4 regions of the Pseudoalteromonas sp. S408 genome follow, and region 3 is predicted to be linked to each of the others. Evidence: predicted binding sites of a transcription regulator. Region 3 holds the regulator's gene; each other region holds the start of a gene.

Region 1 (3,217 bases), on a different contig from region 3:
CTAAGCTGACTTCTTGTTTAGCGTTGGCTTTAAATAAACCACCAGCAATTGTTACCTCTGCTTTAGTTTCGTTATAAACATAATCTGGGTAAAACTGTATTAAATAATGCCTACATATTAACTGGTATACTTTCGCTTCATCATTTGCCAAGTATGCGCTTTTTAAAAGTTTAGCCGTCGGTACTATAGCGTGGTGAGCAGCCACTTTAGAATCATTAAAACATTTACTCTTATGCTTTACGTTTGCTCCATCGACTAATTCTACTGGCTGTCCTTTGTTCTGTGCTATCGCTTTAAAGATAGCGGCGGCATCTTGGTGATGATCTTTTGGTAAATACCGATTGTCTGAACGAGGATAAGTAATTAATTTGTGACGTTCATATAATCCTTGGCAAATATCAAGCACTTGCTGGGCAGGCATGCCAAATGCTTTAGCTGCATCTATTTGTAGTGCGGATAGGTTATAAGGCAAAGGTGCACTTTGTTTTTTTTGCTTTTGTTCAAGCGCTGTTACCTCTCCTTTTTGATTAGTTATACGCGAAGCCACATTTTCGGCTAATGCTTTATTTAGCACTCGCCCTTCTTCATCTTGATAAGGTTCGCAAGCTTTACTCGGTACCCACTTGGCTGTAAATAGCTGCTGTTCAGGAGTAACTAAACTAGCTAATACCTCATAAAATGGTTTTGATACAAAATTAACTATTTCGTTATCGCGATTAACCACTAACCCTAAAATGGGAGTTTGTACGCGACCAACTGATAGCACATTGCCAAACCCTGCTTTTTGCCCAGCTAACGTATAAGCCCGAGTGAGATTCATCCCAAATAGCCAGTCGGCTCGTGAACGTGCAAGCGCTGATACACTCAATGGGATAAACTCTCTATTAGAGCGCATGCTACTAAGTGATTTTTTAACTGCCACTAAGTTTAAATCACTTATAAGTAGACGCTGAATACTTTGCTTTTTAGTTTTACTTATTTTGGCTTGTTCTATCACTTCATCTACAAGTAATTGCCCTTCACGATCGGGATCACCGGCATGTATAAGTGTTGTAGCCTGTTTAATTAACTTTTTTAAGACGCTAAGCTGCTTGCGAGTTTTTGTTTTAGCCTTTAACTGCCATTGTCCCGGTATTATCGGGAGATGTTCTAATTGCCATTTTTTATAGCGCTCATCGTAATCATCAGGCTCAGCTTGTTCTAACAAATGACCAATACACCACGAAACACAATCACCATTAGCGACCTCAATGTAACCATCGTGTTTTTTGTGTGGTTTTGGAAGTGCATCAGCGATTGCACGTCCAAGTGAAGGTTTTTCTGCAATGTAGAGTTTCATACACTCGCCTACAACTGGTTATATAAACAGTAGTCTAGCATAGCAATTTCAAAGAGGGAGAGTTTTTAATGAATTGTCTGCATTAATGAGTATCAAGTGGTAGTGACTCGTAAAGCTTATAAGCTGGGCTGCTAATTAAGCCCAGCTTTATAATTAAAAGAGTTATCTTACATCAATAGGATCAGATTCTTTTGCCTTGCCTTGTAATATAGATATTTCAACTCGGCGATTACGGCGTCTGTCTTCATTGGTATCGTTAGGAACTAGCGGCCTTGTTTCCGCACGGCCAACGACCATCATTCGTGTTTTATCAAATCCTTGAACTGTTTGTAATTCGCTGGCAACAGCCACTGCGCGCTTAGATGACAAATCCCAGTTATTAACGTATAACTCATTCGATACCTGGAAATCATCTGTATGCCCTGAAACAGTAATTTCCCCTGGCACGTCTTTTAAAAGCACACCAATATCCTGAATAATGGGTTTAAACTTAGGCTGTAAAAAAGCACTGCCCGAAGGAAACGAACCATTCTCACGAATACGAATAATAATTTGCTGGCCCAAAGACTCAAGCTCTATTGCACCATCTATTATTTGCTTCTCTAACTGCTGCGCTATTTTTTTAACGAGTTCATTTGTTTGCTCTTGATCTGCTGCAGATGTTGCTTGTTCAGATGATTGTTCTTGCGATGTACTTCGAGACTCACCACCGCGCTTATCACCCCGCTGCTCTTGTCTACCGCCAGCAGAACTTTCATCACCGGCCTGAAACTCTAGCATTTGCTGGGTCATTTCAACGGTTTGCTGCTGAATGGTTTCTATTGGTGTAGGTTCTGGTTTACCTGGGGTGAATTCCATGGCGATAACTGATGTCCCTTTTGGGATATCTTTAACTTCAATTTTATTTTGTACACCAAAAGCAAACTTCATAGAGCCTGCTATTTGTTTAAATTTAAGTACATCCATTTCTGAGAATGCCAATAATAGTACAAAAAAGCACATCAACAACGACATTAAATCAGCAAATGTTCCCATCCACGCAGGCAAACCTGGGGGGGGACATTTGCACTCTTCATCAGACATGGCTACTCCTCGGTATCAACTTTACGTTTAGACTCAGCTAAGTAATTTTTCAAAATACCTTCTATCACTTTCGGATTTTGACCATCTTGAATCCCTAAAATAGCATCAAGAATTAAACGCTGATTCATTGCCTCTTCGTCTTTACGCAGCTCGAGTTTTACCTGAATTGGAATTGCTACAACGTTTGCTAAAAATGCACCATACAGAGTGGTCAATAGTGCCACGGCCATTGCAGGCCCGATAGCTTTAGGGTCGTCCATGTTTGATAACATGGCAACTAGGCCTATCAATGTACCAATCATCCCCATTGCTGGAGCTATATCGGCAAGTGCTTTAAATAAGCCAGCACCGAGCTCATGACGGGTGGTGGTTAGGGAAATATCTTTTTGAAGTGTGGCGCGCACAACGTCAGCGTCATGCCCATCAACAAGCATGTCAACGCCTTTACGCATAAATGGATTTGGAATTTCAGCTTCTTCGAGTGCTAAAAACCCCCCTTTACGAGCAGAATCTGCAAGCTCTACTGCTTTTTCAATTAACTCTTCAGGCGATTCAATTTTAAACATGAATGCCTTACCAACCACTTTACCTATCCCTAAAAATTGAGACATAGTGAAGTTTGATAAAACAATAAATAGCGAGCCACCAAATACAATTACACTTGAAGGTGCATCGGCAAACATGCCCATTTCACCGCTACTACTCATAAACATAGACATGACGATTAAGCCAATTGCGCCTAGGATCCCTATTATGGTTGCTAAATCCACATTTCCTCCAGAGATTTCATGTTTA
Region 2 (3,217 bases), on a different contig from region 3:
TCCATCGTTTATGCCGCTGCATGAATGGATACCAAGCTTTTTTGAAGCCACTGGCGATTGCGGTAACATAGATTGGGAGTTTTTATCGCTTAGCATGCCTGCTTGGATGGAAGTTATTTTTGCATTTTTTGCACTGGCATTTTTTATTGTATTGGGTAGTCGATTAATACTAAAAAGAACGGTTTAATAATTATGTTTACATTTTTTTCTAGCCAACTTAAACAGTTACAGCATTTAAAAATACGCGAGAGGCAGCTTGTTATAGCACGGTCTTTATCAATGTTGTCGCCAACAGACCGTGTATTACTCCGTATTATCAAAATATTGCTATTAAGCCCATTATTTTTAATATTTACCCTTTTTGAAGGTTGGTTAATTATTCCCTTTTTACTATTAGGTGGACTTTTTTATCCGTTATTAACCGCCCCTGTTGATATTAATTTTGCACGAAGAAACCTAGACGAAGCACTACAACAACATGAAAAGGGCGCTTAGCGCCCTTTTTTTTAAAGTTTAACTTTACCTTCTAACTTGCTCATTACTTTTTTACCTATCCCCTTCACCTTGGCTAAATCCTCAAGGCTTGTAAATACACCATTTTCATCTCGGTAATTTACTATTGCTTGTGCTTTTTTCTTACCAATTCCAGGCAGTTTAGCTAACATTTTAGCATCTGCATCATTAATGCTCACCGCCTCGATGGGAGCCATAGATTTGCTTACTTCAGGTAATTGCGCGTAAGAGGTCGTAACAGGTAGGATACTTAATAAGCTTGCTATAAGTAAAATTTTAAAGGTTTTCATTTTATCGTCCTTATTGTCCATTTTAGAACATATTTATTTTAATTATTAGGAACCCAAAAATAACAAACGCGAGGCTAGCCACTTTGGAGGTACCTAAATGCATTATCACTTTTCTCCGAAATCCTTAAAATGCAGCTGGTACAACCAAGTGATATATTAAATAAAGTTAAGTTACCGTTTTTTGTCAAATTTAAGACACTTAAAAATTACAACTCTGCGCTTGCATATTTACTTGCAAACCTTTACTGTATATAAAAACAGTAATCTTATGGTTTTTTATAAACCACAGTGCCAAGCAAGTTTGCAGGAGAAATCATGGCTGTTGTTGTTAAATATGTTGTAGAACGAAACGGAGTCGAACGCATGACGTTTACTACTAAAAAAGAAGCTGATGCCTATGACAAAATGCTAGACATAGCAGAATCACTTGAGCTGATGCTAGAAAAAGTAGACGTGCCATTAAGTGAGCAACAAATAGAATCGCTTGCGTTAGAAATAGCAAAAAGCAAAGACGACTTTATGTCGGTACTTAAAGGTGCCAAAGAACCTGCTACTGCTAAAGCGGTAAGTAAAAATAAAAAGTCAGATAACGTTGCATCGATAGACGATAACAACGCCAAACAAGCAAGCTAAATATTTTGCAAAAAGAAAGGGAGCAACTTAGTTGCTCCCTTTTTTACAGCTTTTATAAAAACAAATATTAATTAAAGCTCTTTCTCTACTTCATCAAATAACGTTGTTATATCTGAATTAGGCTCATTGGTTGCTAAACTTACAACTACAATAGCAATACTCGCGAGTATAAAGCCCGGGACAATTTCGTACATTACGCTACTTAAACTTTCACCATTGATTGTGAACGGGCCGTAAATCCATAGTAAAACGGTAACCGCACCCACAACCATCCCCGAAAGCGCACCCGCAAAGTTCATACGTTTCCAGTAAAGGCTAAACAATACAAGCGGCCCAAATGCAGCACCAAAGCCTGCCCACGCATTACTTACTAAATCTAAAATAGAGCTGTCTCTATCGTACGCTAGATAAATAGCGAGTATTGCAACAATAGACACGCTAATGCGCCCTACCAGTACAAGCTCTGCGTCGCTGGCTTCTTTACGTAAAAATGTTTTGTAAAAATCTTCAGTTAGTGAGCTTGAACTTACTAATAGCTGAGATGAAATTGTACTCATAATTGCAGCTAATATTGCAGCAAGTAAAAAGCCAGCAATAAGTGGGTGGAACAGGAGCTCTGAAAGGATCAGGAATATAGTTTCAGGATCATCCACTACTATATTATTCTCGTACGTATAAGCCGCACCAAAAATACCTGTACCTACGGCGCCTATTGCAGCAACAATCATCCAAGACATACCAATACGACGCGCTGTTGGCATATCTTTAACACTGCGCACCGACATAAAACGCACAATTATATGTGGTTGCCCAAAGTAACCCAGGCCCCACGCCATTGCTGAAATAATACCTAGCGCAGACCCTGCACCTATCCAACTAAGCATGTCTGGGTTAACGCTGTTTAAGGTTGACTGCAATGGTTGATCTAATAATGAATAAGCAACAGCGGGCACTAAAATAAGTGCAATAAACATAATACAGCCTTGCACGAAGTCAGTTAAACTAACCGCTAAAAAGCCACCAAAGAGTGTATACAAAACAACAACACCCGTTGTGATATACAGCCCCATTTCGTAGCTTAAGCCAAATGAGCTTTCAAATAGTTTACCACCGGCAACAACGCCTGAAGAGGTATACAGTGTGAAGAACACAATAATTACAACTGCCGATACAACACGTAGTAAATTTGATTTATCGTTAAATCGGTTAGAAAAGTAATCAGGGATGGTAATAGAGTCATTCGCTTTTTCAGTGTAAACCCTTAGACGCGGTGCAACTAAAAAGTAGTTTAACCATGCACCGGCAATTAAGCCAAATGCAATCCATGTGCTACTTAAGCCAGTAACAAACATGGCGCCAGGTAAACCCATTAAAATCCAGCCACTCATATCTGAAGCACCCGCTGAAAGTGCTGCAACACTTGGTGACAAGTTTCTACCACCCAGCATATAACCAGAAACATCACTTGTTGACTGCTTATAGGCATATAAACCAATACCTAGCATAACAACAAAATATAGTGACAATGAAATGATCATTCCTGTTTCCAAATTCGCCTCCATAAAACAATTAAAAGTAGCAGGCTTTTGATCCGAATATTGACTCTTAAAATTTTATAATAAAGTCACTATTAGGATAAAAGCATTCTTTCGGACTATATCATGCCTGCCATAAAAATCTCTATTTGTTGTATTTTCTTAGTTTAAAAATAATCATGTTGAAAACGATTGCTAAAAAAAGCGTTTTAACATGTACAAAATAGCTAAGCGCATTTATTTAAT
Region 3 (3,217 bases):
TTAGCGTCGGCAAGCCATACTTTAAAATCAGCTTCAGATTTAGCCTCAACTACAACAGGCATAAATCCATGATCTTTACCACACAGCTCAGCACACTGGCCTCGGTAAATCCCTTCTTCGTTTATGTTGGTCCATGTTTCGTTAATAAAGCCCGGATTTGCGTCTTTTTTAACGGCAAAGTCTGGTACCCACCAAGAGTGAATAACATCATCTGAGGTCATTAAAAAACGAATTTTTTTATTAATTGGCAGTACGAGGGGTTTATCTACCTCAAGCAAATAATTTGGGTTTTTATCTGCTAAATTGGTAATTTCATCTTGAGAGGTTGCAAGCATTGAGTAAAACTCTACGTCTTCTCCCATGTATTCATAATGCCATTTCCACTGCGAGCCAGTCACTTTAATTGTTAAGTCGGCTTTACTGGCATCTTCCATCGCTATTAACGTTTTTGTAGCTGGCACTGCCATCGCAATTAATATAACAAATGGTATAGCAGTCCAAAGAATTTCTACTTTAGTACTTTCGTGGAATTGAGCGGGAACCGCCCCTTTAGATTTTCGATGATGAATGAGTGCCCAAAGCATGATGGCAAACACTATTATTCCAATTACACAACATATAAAAAATATGGTCATGTGTAATTCGTAAACATTTTCACTTATATCTGTAACGCCCTTGCGCATATTATATTGGCTGTTGGCCAACGCTAACTGCGGAAAAACACACAATATAAGCCACAAGGTACAACTAAGTTTACCCATGTGACGACTCCTTTGATGCTGTTGCTAGTGCAAAGCGAAGAGGCATACGGCTTAAACGCCAATTCGTTATTTTTATTTTTGTATTAATGCCATTTGATTTATAAAAAAATTGGCATTCACTGCGCTAGCAACAAATTTATTGTGTGTGCTCAAAACTTAAAAGCGATGAGTATTGCCAGCGTCAGTTCATTAACAATTAGTTAATATTTAACCAGCATGCAAGTTTTTTGTATTAAAAACAAACAATAAATATGTAAAAAGTAGAGAGTTGATTTAGTTTAGCGTAGAAAAAAGTAGCTAAAATCGAGAGTTAGTAAGGGCTGAGAATGAAATAAGGAGTATGAATAAAAAAACAAATTTAAAAAAATAAAAATGCGCACCAAAATAGTGCGCAATTTATAAAATAAGGTAAAGCTACATCCAGTCTGCGTTACGAATAACACCCACTGCCAAGCCTTCAATGTTGAATGATTCAGTTTCAAGGTCGACCTTAATTGGTGCAAACTCGTCATTTTCGGCATGAAGTAATACCTGACGACCTGCCTTTTCAATACGTTTTACTGTTACATCGTCATCAACACGAGCAACCACAACTTGACCATTTTCAGCCACTTGTGTTTTATGTACAGCAAGTAAGTCGCCATCCATAATGCCTATATCTTTCATACTCATACCATTTACGCGCAGTAAAAAGTCAGCAGCTGGTTTAAACATTAATGGATCAATTTTACAGTGGCTCTCAACATGCTCTTGCGCCAAAATGGGTGAGCCTGCCGCAACTCGGCCAATAAGCGGTAAACCTAATTGCTCCGGTTCCTCTTCTTCAACAAGTTGAATCCCTCGGCTTGCGCCTGGCTTCATTTTAATCACCCCTTTTTTGGCAAGGGCTTTTAAATGTTCTTCAGCGGCATTTGCACTTTTAAACCCTAACGTTTGTGCTATTTCAGCACGTGTAGGCGGCATACCAGTGTCTTTAATAAACACTTTAATTAATTCGAGTATTTGAGCTTGGCGTTTAGTTAATGGGCGCATACAACTGGTTTTCCATACAGTACATTTAACTGTGAGTATATACAGTTAAATAAAAATCGCAAATTTAAATTACCCGTTCAAATAGCCAAATTACTTCCTTACGTGTACATTTTAGGTGCTTTCTAAAATAGCCTATAAAAATAGTAACTTGCTTCATTAAATTTAAAGGAATCTATATGAGTATTTGGCATCAACCGATTACATTAGCACTGTGTAAACAATTAGACGAAGGGATTAGTGGCCAAGGTACCCTAATGAAAACCATGGGAATAGAAATAACAGAGATAGGCGATGACTACTTAGTCGCAACTATGCCTGCAATCCCTGCACATCATAATCCTATTGGCATGGTTCATGGCGGCGCTAACGTTGTACTGGCAGAAACGGTAGCCAGCTATGCTGCTAATTTTGTTGTCGATTTCACAAAATTTTACTGTGTTGGGCAAGAAATAAGTGCAAGCCATTTAAAGGCTTCTCGTAATGGTACATTAACGGCAACAGCACGCGCATTTCATATTGGAAAACGTAGCTCAGTATGGGAAATAAAAATCACAAATAGCCGTAACGAACTGTGCTGCGTATCAAAAATGACCGCAGCAGTTGTTGAACGAAAAGCGTAGGTTACTTCTCGAGAGGGTAAATTGTTATTTCCATACCCGCGCCAATAGCAGATATACGAAGTAGTGTATCTGCATGCAAAGCTTGATTAAAACACTTTGGCGATGTGCCTGACTCAAATCCTATATCAAACGTTCTGCGTGAACAGCTTAACCATTGCTTTAATGCATTGCGTGAACACGATTCAATAAGCTCACAAATATGGTTTATTGCTTTGTCTGGTGATTTAACATCGCCAGCTACCTCAATACGCGCTAATTGACGGTATTCGTCTTTGTCATAATGTAAAATCGTTGCGACTTTTTTTAGGTCGGCCACCAGCACACTAATATCTTGTTTTGACTCAAGCTCTAGATCTACATTTAAAAATTGAATTTCCGACATTGTTTCGTATTTATCCTCTAATAGTTACCTTGCAAACTTTAACGCAGTTTTATCGTTATACCAAATCAACACCCTATAAATAGACACTTTATCAGTTAATATTCTTATTTTAGAGTGTTATTGCTACTTACTATTCGCGCTAGTGTGCTGCAACTCAGTTTTAATGCACTAGTGCGACATTTTGTCGCACCCACCTTGCCTACCATTCGCGTAAAATGTTTATTAAAAATAATAAGATAAACACCTATGAAAAAAATATTTAAGCCAGCACGTAAACTTCATAAATGGTTAGGCTATTTATTAGGCCTACAAATTTTAGCTTGGTTGCTTGGCGGTTTAGTGATGAGCGCTATTCCGCTTGAAAAAGTACATGGTAAACACCTAGCAACACGCACTCTAGCCAACCCTTTTAAAAGCAGCGA
Region 4 (3,217 bases), on a different contig from region 3:
TAAGGCCAGACGTTTGAATTGCATACTTAGCTTGCTCTTGTAATGTAAGGTCGCTAATTTTGTCTTCAATGTGCTCAACCAGCTCAACAAATTTGCTAACAGCGCCGGCTGCTCTGCCCGATAAGTGCTGTTGTTCAACAATAGCTTTCGCTGCGTACCATAACGGAAGTGACTCAGCACGGGCGCAGTCGCGTATATGACTTAAAGTTTTGTCGCCAATACCACGTGCAGGGGTATTAATTACTCGTTCAAATGCGGCGTCGTCCTGGCGATTACCGACTAAGCGTAAGTACGATAGCGCATCTTTAATTTCTTGACGCTCGAAGAATCGCATACCACCGTAAATACGGTACTTTAATCCTTCTTGTAGCATGGCTTCTTCAAGTACACGAGATTGCGCATTACTACGGTATAAAATGGCGGCGTCTTGTAACGCGTTACCGGCATTTAACCAGCTACGTAATTTACTGCTTACAAAGCGGGCTTCGTCTAGCTCGTTAAAGGCGGCGTAAATTGATATAGGCTCGCCCTCGTTGCCATCGGTCCATAAGCTTTTACCCATGCGCTCTGAGTTATTTTTTATAAGCGCATTAGATGCTTTAAGAATAGTTGCGGTTGAGCGGTAGTTTTGTTCAAGGCGAATAGTTTCGGCGTCAAAGTCAGTTAAAAAACGTTTTATATTTTCTATTTTAGCGCCGCGCCAGCCATAAATACTTTGGTCATCATCGCCCACAATCATAATACTTTGCGTATCGCCTGCGAGCAGCTTTAACCATGCGTATTGAATGGTATTGGTATCTTGGAATTCGTCTACCAGCATATGCGCAAAGCGCTGTTGGTAGTGGCGAAGTAGCGTAGGGTTATTTTTAAGCACCTCATAGCTACGTAGGAGTATTTCAGCAAAATCGACCAAACCAGCCCTGTCACACGCTTCTTGATAGGCGGCATATACACGCAGCATCATTTGCTCGTTTATATCATACGCTTGAATATCTTTAGGACGAAGTGCTTCGTCTTTTTTAGCGCTTATGTACCAGCCAAACTGTTTAGCTGGCCACTTTTTATCATCAATATTCATTGATTTTAATAAGCGCTTGATCATACGGAGTTGGTCGTCAGAGTCTAAAATTTGAAAGGCTTCTGGTAAGTTAGCTTCACGGTGATGAGCGCGTAAAATTCGATGTGATAAACCGTGGAAAGTACCAATCCACATGCCACCGACCGGTGCTTTTAAGGTTTCTTCAACACGAGTGCGCATTTCTTTAGCCGCTTTATTGGTAAAGGTTACCGCAAAAATACTATAAGCAGAGGCTTGTTCAACCTGCATAAGCCACGCAATACGATGAACTAACACTCGTGTTTTACCAGACCCAGCACCCGCCAATACCAGCATGTTTTGTAATGGGGCTGCAACGGCATCGCGTTGTTTGTCATTTAAGCCATCGAGTAATTCTGAAACGTCCATCGTTACGCCTTTTTAATCAATATTGAGGGCAGTATAACAGGTGTTTTTGTTAGGCTAAATAAAATACTGTTTTTATGAACAGCTATTCTAAAAATAACCTCTAAAACCAATCAGCTGGCTAGTTTTAGTATCGATAAGTGACTAAAATTAATAATAAAAATAATCAAATTGACCTATATTTAGTAAAAAATACCAAAGCAATTAGAGAGTCGTAATTTAACTAACTGATTTTTAAGCTTTAATAAATTGGCATAAAGTGTGATAGTAAGTAAATAACTAAAATTTAAAATTAATTAACTACAGAGGTGAGTATGGCTGATCAAGGGTCTGGCGGTAATGTAATTGCTGCGTTGTGTAATATATTTTTTCCTGGTTTAGGGCAATTAGTACAAGGGCGTATTTTAGCAGCTATATTTTTTGCGCTAGCTATTGTCATAAGTTACGCACTTATATATGTACTCGTTGGTTTTGTATTAGTGCCTATTATTTACTTATGGTCGATAATAGATGCGGCACGATACCGCTCACGAAGTTAGGTATTTAAACGTTTTATAAAAATAGCGCCTAATGGCGCTATTTTGCTTTTTAGGGTCGGCGTTAAAGCTAATTTATGGGTATAATCGCGTTATTAGCGTTTAATAAGTAATAGTTATGGAATATCAATTTATTCGCGACCCTATTAGTGGGCTGCGCATTAAAATAAGCAGCGAGCATGCAATCATTGGCCGTTGGTTAAACGAAGAAATTGGCAAAGACAAAGTGGCTATGGTGCAAGCACTTATTGCGTCGGTAAAAACGAGTTTTGAGCCTGTGACTTTAAAAGGCCAAGAAATAGATTTAATTTTATCTAAAGATGAAGCCTTATTTGAAGCGCATGCACTGCACCAAGACAGCGAAGACTTAATTGCCTATCAAGATGACGATTTAATGCTTGAAGAAAACGACTTAAGCAGTGGATGTGGTTTTGAAGACTTTATTGATTTAATCGAGTCGTGGTATGAGTTTACCAGTAATCGATAAAATAATTAAAACAGACATAGCAAATGCAAAAACAGCGCTTTCTCTGTATTATTAAAACAACTAAAAACGACAGGAATTGATATGTCTGCCAATTTAAATAAGCTAGTAGTCATGCTAGAAATGCAAAACGCCATGAATACAAAAGTGCATGAGCAATGGTTTAAACAAGGGTTTGAATGGTATCGCGCTATTTGGGTTGAGTGTGCCGAAATGCTAGATCATCATGGCTGGAAGTGGTGGAAAAAACAAACACCCGATACCGAGCAAGTTATTTTAGAATTAGTTGATATTTTTCACTTTGGTTTGTCGCTACGTATTGACGGTAAAACAAGCTATCAAGACTTAGCAAAGCAATTAGAAAGTGAGTTGAGCCAAGTACAGCAAGCGGACGACTTCAAACAAACGTTAGAAATACTTGCGGCATCTGCAGTTGCAGATAAAGCGTTTAATGCAGCAGCCTTTGCCGGTTGTATGGCACAAATGGGCATGGATATTGACGATTTATACCGTGGTTACGTCGGTAAAAACACCTTAAATTTTTTCCGCCAAGACCATGGTTATAAAGATGGTAGCTACATTAAAGTATGGAACGGCCAAGAAGATAACGAACACTTGGTTGAAGTGGTTAAAAGCCTTGATACCGAACATGCAGACTTTGCAAAGTTAGTTTACCAAGGCCTTGAGGCACGTTACCCAAAAAGCTAAATAATAGTACGATAGTCGGTTACATTT

Evidence for each region. Region 3 encodes LexA, which represses DNA repair genes until DNA is damaged. Its sites were predicted from a motif close to TACTGTATNNNNATACAGTA; they were not measured.
Region 1: the regulator LexA is predicted to act here: its motif matches at 1,352-1,371, upstream of CWB62_RS14950 (DNA topoisomerase III).
Region 2: the regulator LexA is predicted to act here: its motif matches at 1,047-1,066, upstream of CWB62_RS11600 (YebG family protein).
Region 4: the regulator LexA is predicted to act here: its motif matches at 1,530-1,549, upstream of uvrD (DNA helicase II).

The regions. Positions count from the first base shown of each region.
Region 1 is NZ_PNDY01000021.1:3,442-6,658, forward strand. Features, by position in the region: gene CWB62_RS14950 (DNA topoisomerase III) at 1-1,339, opposite strand, end outside; gene CWB62_RS14955 (flagellar motor protein MotB) at 1,502-2,422, opposite strand; gene pomA (flagellar motor protein PomA) at 2,425-3,192, opposite strand.
Region 2 is NZ_PNDY01000013.1:54,203-57,419, forward strand. Features, by position in the region: gene dsbB (disulfide bond formation protein DsbB) at 1-187, shown strand, start outside; gene CWB62_RS11590 (DUF6170 family protein) at 193-495, shown strand; gene CWB62_RS11595 (ComEA family DNA-binding protein) at 507-803, opposite strand; gene CWB62_RS11600 (YebG family protein) at 1,119-1,436, shown strand; gene putP (sodium/proline symporter PutP) at 1,508-2,986, opposite strand.
Region 3 is NZ_PNDY01000032.1:32,900-36,116, reverse strand. Features, by position in the region: gene coxB (cytochrome c oxidase subunit II) at 1-761, opposite strand, end outside; gene lexA (transcriptional repressor LexA) at 1,176-1,793, opposite strand; gene CWB62_RS17270 (PaaI family thioesterase) at 1,970-2,413, shown strand; gene CWB62_RS17265 (hypothetical protein) at 2,415-2,795, opposite strand; gene CWB62_RS17260 (hypothetical protein) at 3,042-3,217, shown strand, end outside.
Region 4 is NZ_PNDY01000018.1:8,807-12,023, reverse strand. Features, by position in the region: gene uvrD (DNA helicase II) at 1-1,465, opposite strand, end outside; gene CWB62_RS14220 (hypothetical protein) at 1,777-2,001, shown strand; gene CWB62_RS14215 (YacL family protein) at 2,117-2,485, shown strand; gene CWB62_RS14210 (dUTP diphosphatase) at 2,567-3,190, shown strand; gene yrfG (GMP/IMP nucleotidase) at 3,187-3,217, opposite strand, start outside.